DNA from 2 places in the Mesorhizobium sp. P2_A8 genome. Region 2 is predicted to be linked to the other one. Evidence: riboswitches for the same ligand, from Rfam matches in the RefSeq annotation. Region 2 holds a riboswitch; the other holds the start of a gene.
The links. Region 2 has a riboswitch for glycine ahead of gcvT (glycine cleavage system aminomethyltransferase GcvT). Riboswitches for the same ligand answer to the same signal wherever they lie in the genome.
Positions count from the first base shown of each region.

Region 1: another riboswitch for glycine. It lies ahead of AC1D10_RS35100 (D-amino acid dehydrogenase); the one in region 2 lies ahead of gcvT (glycine cleavage system aminomethyltransferase GcvT).

Region 1 is NZ_JBFUDB010000020.1:3,745-11,371, reverse strand. It holds partial or broken gene AC1D10_RS35105 (malate synthase G) at 1-1,624, opposite strand, end outside; gene AC1D10_RS35100 (D-amino acid dehydrogenase) at 1,627-2,868, opposite strand; glycine riboswitch at 2,923-3,000, opposite strand; glycine riboswitch at 3,003-3,092, opposite strand; gene AC1D10_RS35095 (M24 family metallopeptidase) at 3,258-4,430, opposite strand; gene ehuA (ectoine/hydroxyectoine ABC transporter ATP-binding protein EhuA) at 4,709-5,473, opposite strand; gene ehuD (ectoine/hydroxyectoine ABC transporter permease subunit EhuD) at 5,530-6,198, opposite strand; gene ehuC (ectoine/hydroxyectoine ABC transporter permease subunit EhuC) at 6,203-6,868, opposite strand; gene ehuB (ectoine/hydroxyectoine ABC transporter substrate-binding protein EhuB) at 6,980-7,627, opposite strand, start outside.
Region 2 is NZ_JBFUDB010000014.1:115,912-123,538, forward strand. It holds gene gcvP (aminomethyl-transferring glycine dehydrogenase) at 1-2,121, opposite strand, end outside; gene gcvH (glycine cleavage system protein GcvH) at 2,139-2,507, opposite strand; gene gcvT (glycine cleavage system aminomethyltransferase GcvT) at 2,513-3,613, opposite strand; glycine riboswitch at 3,763-3,849, opposite strand; gene AC1D10_RS33480 (hypothetical protein) at 4,035-5,036, shown strand; gene AC1D10_RS33485 (molybdopterin-binding protein) at 5,093-5,884, opposite strand; gene AC1D10_RS33490 (cytochrome b/b6 domain-containing protein) at 5,886-6,767, opposite strand; gene AC1D10_RS33495 (DUF1345 domain-containing protein) at 6,865-7,542, opposite strand; gene AC1D10_RS33500 (YaiI/YqxD family protein) at 7,574-7,627, opposite strand, start outside.

The DNA of each region.
Region 1 (7,627 bases), on a different contig from region 2:
TCCAGCATCGCCGCCATCTGGTCCGGCATCGACCACATGCCCTTGCCGATCTGCGCACGGCCTTCCAGCCCGCAAGCCAGACCGGTGTCGACGTTCCAGTTCTCGTAAGCGCCGATCCAAGCCGACTGCTTAATTTCCGCCTTGCGGATCATTGGGCCGGCCTCCATTGAAGTACGGATCTCGTCGCCCGTGCGGTCGAGGAAGCCGGTATTGATGAAGACGATCCGGTCTTTCGCAGCGCGGATGCATTCCTTCAGGTTGACCGTCGTGCGGCGCTCCTCGTCCATGATACCCATCTTGATCGTGTTCGGCATCAGGCCCAGCGCCTGCTCGACGCGAGCGAACAATTCCACGGCAAAGGCGACTTCGGCAGGTCCATGCATCTTCGGCTTCACGACATATAACGAGCCCGCGGGTGAGTTCGCCCTGCGACCGTTTCTACCGATGTCGTGCAGCGCGACGGCCGCCGTCACGAACGCATCTAAGATGCCCTCCGGCACCTCGTTACCCTCGCGATCGAGGACTGCGGGGTTGGTCATAAGATGACCTACATTGCGCACTAGCATCAGGGAACGCGCACGCAGCTCGAACTTGGAACCGTCCGGCGCATTGTAGACGACGTCTGGGTTGAGGCGGCGGGTAAAAGTCTTGCCGCCCTTGGTCACCTGTTCAGCCAAATCGCCCATCATCAGGCCAAGCCAGTTGCGGTAGACACTGACCTTGTCCGCGGCATCGACTGCGGCGACCGAATCCTCGCAATCCATGATCGTCGTAATGGCGGATTCCAGCCGCACGTCGGAGATGCCGGCGGGATCGGCTCTGCCGATTTCGGAGTCTGGATCGATAACGATCTCGATATGCAAGCTGTGGTTCCGGAAAAGGAACGCGATTGGCTTGTTCGGTTCGCCGCGATAGCCGGCGAACTGCGAGCCGTCACGCAGGACAGTCACTGCGTGTTCGGAAAACCTTCCTGAAACCTGTCGTGCTAGGTCTCTGAAAGTGTGCATTTCAACAGCGCCATTCGCGACGACGAGCCTGCTGACATCGGACCACGATCCCCAATTCAGCGGGATGGCCTCGTCGAGGAATTTCCGCGCCCAGGCGATCACCTTGTCGCCGCGCACGGGATTGTAGCTCCTGCCTCTTTCGGCGCCGTCTTCCTCGGAGATCGCGTCCGTCCCGTAAAGTGCGTCATAGAGAGAGCCCCAGCGGGCATTGGCGGCATTCAGCGAGAAGCGCGCGTTGATCACCGGCACGACGAGCTGCGGCCCGGCGATCGTCGCGATCTCAGGATCGACGTTTGTCGTCGAGATAGTGAAATCCTCGCCTTCAGGCACGATGTAACCCATCTCGCGCAGGAACGATTTGTATGCGTCGAGGTCGACGGGTGTGCCGTTCTCGCGGTGCCAGCTATCGATCCTGTTCTGCATCAGCTCGCGGAGTGCGAGCAAATCGCGGTTAGTCGGTGCAAGATCATGGACGATTGAAGAGAATGCCGCCCAAAAGGCTTCAGGCGTGATACCAGTAGAAGGGCCTCCTCCCGGATGAAGTCGCGCAGTTCGCGCGCCACCTTCAGTCCAGCAAGTTCGATGGGAAGGCCGCCAGCCGCAAATATGTCAGTCATCTTCATGCGGCCACTCTCAGGTCGACCGGGATTTCCCCGCCTATGACCTCGGCAAGCGCCGCCGAGGTTGCTGCCGAGAGCGTCCAGCCCAGATGACCGTGGCCCGTATTGTAAAAGACTCCAGGGATCTTTCCCTTGCCGACCTTTGGCATCATGTTCGGCATCATGGGCCGTAATCCTGCCCACGGGATGACGTTACTGGTGGCAACTCCTGGGAAGAGCGTACGCGTCCATTCCACGAGGGGCCTGACACGGTCGTCCCTTATATCCCGGTTCGCGCCGTTGAATTCAGCGGTCCCGGCAACGCGGAACCGGGATGTTCCCAACCTGCTGGTGACGATCTTCGCCCGGTCGTCAAGGATACTGACCCACGGAGCCGAAGCTTGGGACAGTTCGTCAGCGAGATCGACTGTGATCGAGTAGCCCTTGACCGGATAGATGTTGATCCGGTCGCCCAGCATTGCGCCTATGGTGCGGCTATGGACACCTGCACAAACGACGACAGCGTCTGCCTGAAGCTCATCCTTGATGCCACCCTTCGTCGAGAAGGCGATGCGGAACCCGTCACGCTTGGTGATCGAGGTCACGTCGGCATCGTAGGTGAAGCGCGCGCCCCTGCTCTCACAGACCTGAGCGAGTCCGCCTGTGTACTTGTGGATGTCGCCGGTTGAATCCGACGGCGTGTAGAAGCCACCGTGAAACTTGCCGGAAAGCACCGGCTCGATCTCGGCGATTTCCTTGGGGGTGACCGGATGGCGGTCCAGTCCGCCCTCGACAAGCATCTCGTTCACCTTCGACGCATGATCGTACCCTGCCTTGTCGTAATGGACGTGAAGGATTCCCTTGCGCACGTGGTCGAAGTCGATCCCTTCCCGCTCAGCGATGCCGAACATGTGCTGCCTGGCGAAAATCGCCAGCCGCGTGGTAGCGATCGTGTTCTCCCGGTAGCGGCCGATGTTCGCCATGAATTCCGCCAGCCAGCTGTACTTATGCCAGGATGGAGAAGGGTTCATCAGGAGCGGGGCGTCCCTTCGCGCCATCCACTTGATACCCTTGATGACGGTCGACCAATGGTTCCAGACTTCGGCGTTGCAGGCGGAGAGCTGCCCTCCGTTAGCAAATGATGTCTCCATCGCCGCGTAGCGCTGCTTTTCGAACACGGTGACTTCGTATCCCCGTTCCAACAGGGCATAGGCTGTCGACACTCCGGTGATACCGGCGCCGATCACGACAATTCTGGGCATTTGAGGAACTCCAATGGATCAACGGTTGCAGGCGTGAACCTGCGGCGATCCCCAAATCTGTCTCGGTACCTGAGAGCTTGACCGGATTCCGGCGTTCCCCTTCGGTGGGCGCGAGGCGCCTCTCTCCAGATTGTCCGGCACGAACGGTCACTGGTGCCTGAGAGTTTCCTTGGGGGGTTGCTCCGTCGGCGCCGGCTCTCGCCGATCTCTCCCGTTCCACCTTGTGGACACGGCATTAGTACCGCAGACAGCCGGAGTTTTAGTGCGAAATGTGCGGAGCAACGAAACGTGCCCGGCAAAATGTGCCCGGCAACGAAACGAGCCTTTAAGTTAGCGTGGACACCTCACGCCTTCGGGAAGGAGAACGCATGAGGCGATCGCTTGATTTCTTAGTAGATCCGAGGCAGTTGGCGTGAGGCCCGCTTGGTCAACAACTCCATGCCGTCTTCGGTCACCAGCACCGTTTCCTCGTGAAGAACGATCTTGCCGGGTTCGTACTCGAGCCCGGGCTCGATGCACAACACCATCCCGGCCTGCAGCACCGTTTGGTCTTCAACTTTGACGGACGGCGGCTCCGTGACCCGCAGGCCCAGGCCGTGGCCCATACGCCCGTTGCTGTTCAGGTCTTCCTCGCCAGAGGAGAGCACTTTCGCCATTGCCCGGAAGACGGAGGCAGCGGAAACCCCGGCACGGACTGACTTCAACCCGATCTCGTTTGCCTGCCAGACCTTTTCGTGCGCCTGCAGTAGCGCATCGGTTGCGTCGCCGACTTGGTAATTTCGATCATAATCGCAGTAGTAACCGTCGAACGTGGTTCCGGTGTCGATGAAGAGAAGGTCACCGTCGGCGATCTTGCGGTCGCGCGGGCCGCCGGTGATCTCGAAAGGACCGCCGATGTCCGAGCGGCAGATCACAACCGGGATCGAACTGGCGCCGCTTGAGTTCAGGCGAGCCCGGAACTCACGCTGGATGCGTTTTTCAGTGTCACCGATGCGAACGAAATCTGGAACCGTATCGTATACGCCCCCGGCGATATCGATGGCCGTCCTGATCCTCGCGACTTCGGCTTCGCTTTTGATCATACGAAGCTGCCATATCGCTTTCGATCCGTCGACCAGTTCGACACCCTGCAGCCCCTTCATAATATCCAGAACCTGGCTCACCGGCATGCCAACGCGCAACTCCATTCCGAGCTCAGCACCGACACGTCCAAAGCGGCGTGGCAACTCCGAGACCGCCTGGATCACGAGCGATGTGCCATCGTCGTCTGGCCGTGGTGACGGCCACGAGCGAATCTCCTTCACCCAAAGCGTTTCCATAATCGAACGGCCGATCTCGGGAACTATGGCGATCGGATCGCCTTCAGCCCGTACGAGAACGAACCAAGGTCTGGCGTAGCTCTCCCAAAAAGTGGAATCGATCCCAGTGAAGTATCGGATGTTGTCCATGGACGACACGAGCAGCCCGTCGAGCTGGTGCTCCCTCATCGCCTGTTGAGCCCGCGAAACGCGAGATTGGAATTCTGATACTGTGAAACGCTCCACCTTTGCAATATCTTCCATGTTCTTCACCATGCGCGGCTGACTGGCGGAGTACGATTATTCATTCTTGGATTTTGAAAGTAGGCAGTTTGCTTCACTCGGTTCCGATCGATGCCACCGCTCAGAATCAGGGAGGATCGCTTTTCCGCCCTCCGGTCGTGCAGAGGATTCTCAGGGCGGCCGGCGCCTTGAAACGAAGCGTTGGTCCTCCACGTCTAGCTTCGACATTTCCATGAAAGCGAAATCTTCGGATGTTCTTCGAGGTCGACACGAGCCAGATCAGTGTGTCAACGACTTCACTAAACGGCTTCGCGGACCGCACTGAGAAACTGCTGGGTCCGCTCTTTCTTCGGATCGCCGAAGAGTTCGTCGGGAGTTCCCTGCTCTTCGATCCGACCCTTGTAGAAGAAGCTCACCCGATCGGAGATTTGTCGCGCGAAGCCCATCTGGTGCGTGACCATCAACATCGTCAGGTTGTGCTCCGATACCAGCTTTTTGATCACTCCGGTAACCTCCCCGATCACCTCTGGATCCAGCGCCGACGTCACTTCATCGAACAGCATCACCTTGGGGCGCATAGCCAAGGCGCGCGCAATAGCAACGCGCTGTTGCTGGCCGCCGGACAGGCGCGAAGGATGCTGATCCCGCTTGTCGGCCATCCCGACCATCCGCAGGAGCTCTTCCGAGCGCTCGCGGGCTTCCTTTTTTGACAGGCCCAGAACATTGACCGGGCCCTCCATGCAATTTTCCAGTGCTGTCATGTGCGGAAAGAGGTGAAAGTGTTGGAAGCACATCCCGATCTTCGACCGCATCTTACGCAGGTGCCGCTGATTTGCGGGGACGAGTTTCGTGCCGTCGGACATGTGGGTTAGCGGCTCGCCGTCCACGTAAATCACGCCGCCGTTGATCGAATCCAGTGTCATCAAGGTACGGAGAACCGTCGTTTTTCCAGATCCCGAAGGGCCGATGATGGTGACCATTTCTCCTTCGGCGACGTCCAGATCAAGCGAGTCCAGAACGACGAGGCTCCCGTATCGCTTCGTGACCTTTCTGAAGCTGACCATGGGCACGTTGGCGCCTTCGAGGCGAAGCGGAAAAGATGCGTGGGTTTCATCGGTCATCAGGTTAGTCCCAATTTTCTTCGCATCCAGCCTTCGAATGCTCTGATCAACGCAGCGGTCGGCAGCGATATCGCAAGGAAAATGATGCCGACCAGTGTGTAAGGTTCAAGAAACCGGTACGTTTCCGCACCGATGGAGTTCGCTGCGTGCATCAGCTCGGCAACGCCGATGACTGATAGGATCGGAGTGTCCTTGAAGATGCCGACTAGATAGTTCCCCATCCCAGCGAGCGATGGCGGCAGAGCCTGAGGTATGACGATGCGGAAATACGTCCTGGTCGTAGAGAGGTTCAGAGATGTTGCGGCTTCCCACTGACCCTTTGGTACGGAGTCGATACCGCCTCTATATACTTCCGACAGGTAGGCCGCGTAGTGAACGCCGATAGAAAGCATTCCGGCAACCCATGGCGATAACGTGATGCCGAATTGAGGGGCGACGTAAAAGACGAAGAATACCTGCAGAACCAATGGCGTCGAGCGGACGAACTCGATGATTTCTCGTACGCTGGCAGTGAAGATGGGTGACCGCGTTCGCTGAAGAAGGGCCAGGACGAGGCCCAGGACAACGGCTATCGCGTAGCCAAGCCCAGCCGCAAGTATCGTGTTGACTGTGGCTGATAGCAACCTTGGTAGGATCGTCCAGGTGAAATCCCAATCCCAATTCAGCACGGCCTCACGCCTCTCCCATCTTGCGCGCCATGAACCGTTCAAGCCATCTCATCGAGGGCGTGATCAGGAAGCGAGCGACGACATAGTAGATGATCAGGGCGGTCCCGAAGCTTTGCGCCGAGAGGAAAGTCGAGGAGTTGATCTGTTTTGCCTGAAACGTCAGATCCGCCACGGCAATCAGTGCGACCAGGGCGGTGCTTTTCAATAGCTCAATCATGAGATTGCCCCAGGGAGGGAGCATGATCAGGAGAGCTTGAGGAAGTATAATGCGACGCATGCGCTGTACGCCTGACATGTTGAGTGCAAGCGCGGCTTCCCACTGACCGCGGGCAACCGATAGAATTGCCCCGCGCACCAATTCCGATCCGTAAGCGCCGAGGTTCAAGCCGACCGCGATGAAACCAGCCGTGAATTTTTCAAGAGTGAACCCGAAGAGCGGCAGAACAAAGAAAATCCAGTAGAGCTGCACGAGCAGGGAGGTGCCTCGAAAAATTTCGACATACACGGCCGCGACACTGCGGACAAAGCGATTTGGCGATAAACGCATCAAGCCAGCAATGAGCGCAATCGAAATAGCCAAGGCGGCGGCGATGATCGTCAATATGATCGTGACGAGTGTCCCGCTCAGAATGCGTTCGCCATACTGGCTGATGAACTCAAAATATGACATGCCGCTAGAGCTTTCCCTCCAGCGCCGTTCAACTGGAGCGTTCGCCCGTGAGGGCATTTGCTACCAAATAGGCGCGGCGAACCTAACACTAGGTTCGCCGCATGAGATTGACTACCTGTTTGCGCAGATCCATTCAGCTTTTTCGTCCCCGGGCAGCAGGGTCTTGCTATAGCCGTACTCAGCTACAGCCTTCATCATCTCGTCAGAACCGAGATATTCCTTAAGAGCCTTGTTGAAAGCCGGGATGAAATCGGCGTCTTCCTTCCGGAAGCCAATCGCGCCCCAGTTGAAAAGTTCCTTCGGCATCGCCGAGGGATCAGTTGCTTCGAGCTCTCCATTCGTGCTGGACGCAAGTTGCTCCACTACGACGGATGTGCTCGCTCCAACGTCCGCACGCCCTGCCTTGACCGCAGCAAGAAGCTCAACGGGGCTCGGCACTTCCATTATCTTGGCAGGATCAACGCCAGCGGCCTTGGCATTTTCAATGTTGGCCGTACCGGTCGCGGCAACAATTGTGGCCCCGCTCTTCTTCACGTCATCGTAGTTGCGAAGACCCTTCGGGTTGCCCTTCGGAACAATAAATGCATCTGACATTTTGAAGATAGGCTCGGAGAAGGCCACATTCTTGCATCGCGAGGCGAGGATGAACATGCCACCGGTGATGATATCGGATCGCCCAGCTTGCAAGGCTGGTATCAGCCCACCCCATTCGGTCTGCACCGACTCGATATTGGTGTACCCCATCTTCTTCAGGATGCC
Region 2 (7,627 bases):
CAGATGCGCCTTGACGCCGATCGGGCCGACGCCCGGGCCGCCGCCGCCATGCGGGATGCAGAAGGTCTTGTGCAGGTTCATATGGCAGACGTCGGCGCCGATGTCGCCGGGGCGGGCGAGACCGACCAGGGCGTTGAGGTTGGCGCCGTCGAAATAGACCTGGCCGCCATGCTCGTGAATGAGGGCGCAGAGGTGGCGCGCGCCTTCCTCGTAGACGCCATGCGTCGAGGGATAGGTGAACATCAGCGCCGCGAGATTTCTTGAATGCTCATTGGCCTTGGCCCTCATATCGTCCATGTCGATATTGCCATCCTCGCTGCAGCGCACGACGACGACGCTCATGCCCGCCATCGCCGCACTCGCCGGATTGGTGCCATGCGCCGAGGACGGGATCAGGCAGACGGTGCGATGGCTGTCGCCACGCGAGCGGTGGTAGCCGCGAATGGCAAGCAGGCCGGCATATTCGCCCTGGCTGCCGGCATTGGGCTGCAAGGTGACGGCGTCGAAGCCGGTGATCTCCGACAGCCATCCTTCCAGTTCGCCGATCATGGCGCGATAGCCAGCCGAGTGCGCGGCCGGCGCGAAGGGATGGAGATTGGCAATGCTTGGCCAGCTGACCGGCATCATCTCGGCGGCGGCGTTGAGCTTCATGGTGCAGGATCCGAGCGGGATCATGGCGCGGTCGAGCGCCAGATCCTTATCGGCCAGCCTGCGCAGGAAGCGCATCATCTCGGTTTCCGAGTGGTTCTCGTGGAAGACGGGTTGGGTGAGGAACTCCTTGCCACGCGGCTTGCCAGGCACGGTGCTGGCAGCGGCGGTCCCAGCCTTGGCGCCAAACAGCGCGGCGATCGCCTCCACATCGGCATCGGTCGAGGTCTCGTCGAAACAGACGGCGACATGGTCGGCGTCGATGATGCGCAACAGCCGGCCGGTCTTTTCAGCGGCAGATGCGATTGCCGCGGCCTTGCCTTTGACCTCCGCCGTCACCGTGTCGAAGCGGCTGGCACCGAGCACCGAAACACCTGATGCCTTTAGACCGGCGGCCAGGCGGTTGGCCAGCCCATGGATGCGTCCGGCGATCGCCTGCAATCCGGCAGGGCCGTGCCAGATGGCATAGGCCGTCGCCATATTGGCGAGCAGCGCCTGCGCGGTGCAGATGTTGGAGGTCGCCTTGTCGCGGCGGATGTGCTGCTCGCGCGTCTGCAGCGCAAGACGATAGCCCGGGCGGCCCTTGCTGTCGGTCGATTGGCCGACGAGGCGGCCGGGCATCAGCCGGGTCAGCTTGTCGGAGACGGCGCAATAGGCGGCGTGCGGGCCGCCAAAGCCCATCGGCACGCCGAAGCGCTGCATCGGGCCGACGGCGATGTCGGCGCCGAGTTTCGCCGGTGCGTCGGTCAGCGTCAGGCCGAGCGGATCGGCAATGAAGATGACCAGTGCGCCGGTGGCGCGAGCCTTCTCGATCGCTGCCTTGTGGTCGCCATAGACGCCGAACGTGTCCGGCCAGGAGACCAGCAGGGCGGCGGTGTTGTCGTCGATCGTCTCGCCGTCGATCTCGATGTCGAGCGGTTCTGCGCGGGTGCGCACGACATCCAGCGTCTGCGGATGCGGCGTGCCGGCCAGCGCCACCTTGGTGCGCTTGTCGCGATGATGGCGCAGCGCGATGCCGACCGCCTCCGCGACGGCGGTGGCTTCATCGAGTAGCGAGGCCGAAGCCACCGGCAGACCGGTCAGCTCTGCGACCAGGGTCTGGAAATTGAACAGCATTTCGAGCCGGCCCTGGCTGATCTCGGCCTGGTAGGGCGTGTAGGCCGTGTACCAGGCCGGGTTCTCGAACAGATTGCGCTGGATCACCGGCGGCACATCGACACCGTGATAGCCGGCGCCGATGAAGCTCTTCAACACCGTGTTCTTTGCCATCGTCGCTGACAATTCGGCCAGGGCTTCAGCTTCGCTGGCCGGCACGGGCAGGTTCAGCGGCAAGTCGAGGCGGATCGATCTCGGCACGGCCTGGCTGATCAGCGTCTCAACCGAGGGAACGCCGATCACGGCCAGCATGGCTCTGACATCGTTGAGGCCGGGGCCAATGTGGCGGGCCGAGAAGGGGGTGAGTGCTGCGGTCATCTTTTTTGGTCCTGCTTTCAGCCGATGTGGGCCAGGTAGGCGGCCTCATCCATGAGGCCTTCCAACTGGCTCTCATTGGCCAGCTTCATCTTCCACAACCAACCGGCGCCGGTTGCCGCCGAATTGACCAGCGATGGATCCGACGAAAGCGTGCCGTTGGCCTCGGTGATTTCGCCGTCGACCGGCGCGTAGACGTCGGATGCCGCTTTGACGGACTCGACCACCACGGCGGTATCGCCCTTGGCGAGCTTTTTGCCCGTTTCGGGCAGTTCGACGAAGACGAGATCACCAAGCTGCTCCTGCGCGTAGTCGGTGATGCCGACCGTGGCGATGCCGCCCTCGACGCGGAGCCATTCGTGATCTTCGGTGAAATAGGTCTTTGCCATCGGATTCATCCTTTGCGGTAGCGATGCGGTGTGAAGGGCAGGGAGCTGATATCGACAGGGATTTTCGTGCCGCGCACGTCGGCGAAAACCCGTGTGCCGGGCTTTGCCAGCGGCGTTGCGACATAACCCATGGCTACCGGATGGCCGGCCGAGGGGCCGAAGCCGCCTGACGTGACATGACCGGCGGGATTGCCGTCGGCATCGAAGAGCGCGGCGCCGGCGCGTACCGGCTGGCGGCCCTCCGGCTTCAACCCAACCCGCCTTTGCGCGGGTCCCCGTTCTACGGCGGCTCGCAGGGCGTCGGCGCCGATGAAAGCGCCGGAGGCGCGGATATCTTTCGGGATCGCCCACGTCAGTCCGGCGCTGGCCGGGTCGGTCTCCGGTGTGATGTCCTGGCCGTGCAGGCACAGCCCAGCCTCCAGTCGGAGGCTGTCGCGAGCGGCAAGGCCGATCCACAGCACGCGCTCATCGCCGAGCAATTTCGCGACGAGGTCGCGCGCATCTGTCTCTGGCAGGCCGATCTCGAAACCGTCTTCGCCGGTGTAGCCGGAGCGGCTCATGAACCAGTTCTGCCGTGGCTCGACCCCATGCATGAACAGCAGTGAGCCGGTCTCGATGCCGGCGCGGGAAAGGGCTGCCCAGGCTTCCGGGCCCTGGACGGCAAGGAAGACGCGATCGAGTGGCTCGACCCTGGCGTCGAAATCCGCGGCAAGCGCACGCAAATGCTTTTCGTCGGCCACGGCGTTGCCTGCGTTGGCGACCACCATGAAGCGCTGGTCGCCCAGCCTGGTGACGATCAGGTCGTCCAGAATGCCTCCTGCTTCATTGAGGAAGAAGGACAGTTTGGACTGCGAGATTTCGAGCGCGCCGGCATCCACAGGACAGGCGCGGTTGAGCAACGCAACCACTTCGCGCCCGCTGATCTCGAACAGTTTCATATGCGAGATGTCGAACAGGCCGGCATGCTCGCGGGTGTGAAGATGCTCCTTCATGACGCCGGCCGGATAGGTCAGCGGCATCGACCAGCCGGCAAAGGCGCCAAAGCGTGCACCGGCGGCTACGTGGATATCTTCCAGGGGAAGGTGTTTGGTGTCGTCGCCCGTCATGTCATCTCCAGAGTCGCACGCAATCGGCCGCGAATGGCGACCAGTCCGTGCCCCTCTGTCTGAAGCCTGAGAGACTCGCGCAACCGGAACTCTGTCAGCGGCGCTTACACCTTCGGCGCGGGGGCAAGCCCCGACTTTCCAGAGTGTCTTTCCCGTCTACGGTTCTTTTGCCTGAGAGATTTCGGGCGATTTCCCCTTCGGCGGCAGCTTTCGCTGCTCTCTCCCGCAAACAGGTAGGACTCGCAAGAGCCCTCGACTCGTCATCCATAGCCCGTCGACGACACATTGTCACCTGCCTGCGACGTGTTGCTGACAAGTCTTCGCTAACCACGCCGTTTGCCGGATTTTCAAGACACTGCTGATATGTTGGCAGCCATGAGGCTTTGCGCCGGCGCTTGCCGGCAGCGGACGGGGACGACAAATGGGCGAATTGATCATGAGTGCGCCGGTGGCGGGGCTGACCTCGAAAAGCCGCATCACCAGGGAAGACGTGGCCATGTTGCGCCATGAAGTGTTCGGCGATGGCGTGGTGACGCGCGGCGAGGCCGAGGCACTGTTCGCGCTCGACGCCACGGCGAAGGAGAAGTGCCAGGAATGGCCGGGCTTTTTCGTCGAAGCGGTCACCGACTACATCGTCCACCAGGAAAAGCCGTCGGGCTACATCTCGCAGGACAATGCCGAGTGGCTGATCCGCACGATCTCGCGAGACGGCATGGTCGACAGCCGCACCGAACTCGAGCTGCTGGTCCATGTGCTGGAAGAGGCGAGATCGTCGCTGAGCCAGCTTTGCGTCTATGCGCTGGAGCAGGTCGCCCACGCCGTCATCGACGGCAAGGGGCCGCTCATGCTTGGCGGTGCGCTGGTTCCCGGACTGATCGCCAAGGCGGAGGTCGAGCTTTTGCGCCGGATCCTCCACGCACATGGCGGTGACGGCAACATCGCCATCACCCGTGCCGAGGCCGAAGTGCTGTTCAAGATCAATGAGCGGACAGCCCAGGCCGAGAACGATCCGTCCTGGAACGATCTGTTCGTCAAGGCGATCGCCAATTTCGTCATGTGCTCGGCCGGCTATGAGGCGCCGACACGCGATGTGGCGCTGCGCCGTGATGCCTTCCTGGAACACGCCGATCCGGAAATCGGCGGCTTCTTCAGCCGCATGGTCTCCGGCGGCCTCGCCGGCATCATGGAGGCCTACCGGTCCCCCGACGACATCGAGGCCGAGTGGGAAGCCAAGAACAGGGCGACTGAAGCCCTGGCGCGCCGCGCCGAGACGATCGATGCCGGCGAAGCCAGCTGGCTGATCGAGCACATCGGGGCGGACAGGCCGCTGTACGAGAACGAGCGCGCGCTGCTGACCCTGATCAAGCATGCCTCGCCAGAAATCCACCCGGCGCTGAAGCCGCTGCTCGACAAGGTAGCCTGAACACGCGGCGGCGCTCGCTACGCCCCCGGGCCGATCATCATCTTGCGCTTTGCGGTTCAGATTCCACCGTACCAGTCGTAGCCATTGTCTTCCCAATAGCCACCCCTGCCGCCGCCGACATTGGCGAAGCCGTCGACCAGCTCGATCTTGTAGAGATATTTCGGCATCTTGTAGCCAAGCTGACGCTCGACGCGGACACGCAGCGGCGCGCCGTTCTCGACCGGCAGCGGCTTGCCATTCAGCCCATAGGCAAGGATCGTCTGCGGGTGGCGGGCGTCGATCAGGTCGATCGTGCCGTAGTATTTGATGTCGCCGGAGAGACTGCGGTCGATCGTGTCGAGACAATGGAACATGACGTAGCGGGCCTGCGGCTTGACCACCGCCTGGTCGAGCACCAGCGACAGCGGCGTGCCGGTCCATTTGGCGATGCAACTCCAGCCTTCGACGCAGTCGTGGCGGGTGATCTGGGTGCGGCTCGGCATGGTCATCAATTGCTCGCGGCTAAGTGACAGCGGCTTTTCGACAAGACCCGAAACCTCCAGCCGCCAGTCGGCGAAATTGTTGGCGAGTAGACCCTTGTAGACGTCGTCGTCCGGCGCCGTGACGCCGTTCGGCCGCTGCGGCTGGCGGATATCGGCCTCGGTGAATTCCGGCGCCAGCGCATCGCGGCCGGCAAGCAGGCGTTGCGCCCGGTATGTCAGGCCATTGGCGTTTTCGAGGAAGCTGCGCAGGCCGCTGCCAATGCTAAGCTGGCTGTCGAAAGCGTCGCAGCCCGACAGCATGATGCCGGAGGCGCCAAGGCCGGCACCCGTCAGGAATTTCCGGCGGCTGATCTGGAACTTACCCATGTCACGCACTCCTCTCGGTGGAATTGTCGCCCTGTGCGGGAGGATCGGTGCGGTACCAGCCGGTGATGATCGAGCGCAGTTCGTTGATCGGGCCAGCAGCCAGGATCATCAGAATGTGGACGACGAAGAAGGCGACCAGCAGCACCATGACGGTGAAATGGATGGTGCGCGCCGTCTGCCGGCCACCGAGCAGATCGTTGAGGAACGGCAGCACCGAGTTCATGCTGGGCGACATAGCCAGGCCGGTGATGATCATCAGCGGCAAAAGCACGAACAGCACGCCGCCATAGGCCATCTTCTGCAGCGTGTTGTATTCCCGCGTGTGGTGGAATTTGAGCTTGGCGTGGTCGACGATGTCCTGCGGCAGGCGCTTGAGATCGTCGAGGCGCGGCGCCAGATCGCGACGCAGATGGCCATTCACAGTGCTGGCGACCAGCCAGACGATCAAGGTCGTGGTCAGTATCCAGGCAAAGAAGAAATGGATGACGCGGGCGGTGCCGAGGTCATAATAGGACGGGATGGTCGCCCAGGACGGAAAGCCGCGCGCCGTTTCGTTGCCGGCCGGACCGGACCAGCCGAGCACGCCTGTGGTGTCGAAGCGATGCCCGAAGATTTCGGTATAGCCGCGCGTGCCGGCGTCGGTGTTTTCGGCGCCTATGGCGAAGATGGTGTTGTTGTAGTCGAAGCCCGACTGCTTGCCGATGTAGAGCTGTGGGCGGGCGTTGAAAATCTGCAGGCCGGACAGCAGCATGAAGAACAGCGAGATGGCCCAGATCCAGTGCGTCAGCCGCGTCCAGCGCGACTGCCGATAGATCAGCGTTGTGTCATTCGAAGCGGGCGCATCCGGTCCGGCGGCGGCTTGGCTTCTGGCAACCGATTCCATCTTGTCTCGTCTCCCGGCCTCGCGGCGTGGCCTGCGCGTTCATTGTCCTCCTGATACGTCGCCAACCAAACCGATGTTTCATCCGATCACGGAATTATTATGGGCTGCCCAGGCTGACCGCGAGATTGACGGCCGCGGCGACGATCACCGTGTTGAAGAAGAACGACAGGATCGAATGGACAAGCACGACACAACGCATATGCGTTGTCGAGATGTTGGTGTCGGCAGTCTGCGCGGTCATGCCGATGACCGTCGAGAAGTAGAGGAAATCCCAGCCTTCCGGCCGCTTGTCGCCTGGGAACAGCAGGCCGCCGACCGGGATTTTCTTCTTGGTTTCGGCGTCGACCGCATCGCCGTCCATCCAGTAGACATGGGCATAATGGAGCGCTGCCATGGCATGGATGGTGAACCAGCCGAGCGGGATCGACAAAAGCGCAAAGCCAAGCTCGACAGGGTGAGCGCTGTCTTTCTGGTTGATCAGTTGAAACAGCGAGAAGGTGGCAACGCCGACGACGACAAGCGTCACCGCGAAGATGACCAGCACCGGCTGGTCGGTGGCGCGCGCATTCTTGCTCAGATACCTGCCGGTGAACTTTGGCATCTGCGCGACGACAAGGATGACGTAGGCGGCAAAGAATGCGTTGGCGCCGATCGAATAGGCGAGCGAGGCATGCAGCAGCAACGCCACGACAAGTGCCACAACGCCGAAGCCGAACGACATCGCGAACAGCATGTGGCGCTGCATGGGGTTCTTCGTCGGGGTTTCGGCAGCCATGGCGGTCCCACCCTTGGATGGCGCTCGGTTTCTACTGCGGTGTGGCGGATTTGAGGGCGCGCCGCAAGATGCGGTCGAGTTCGCC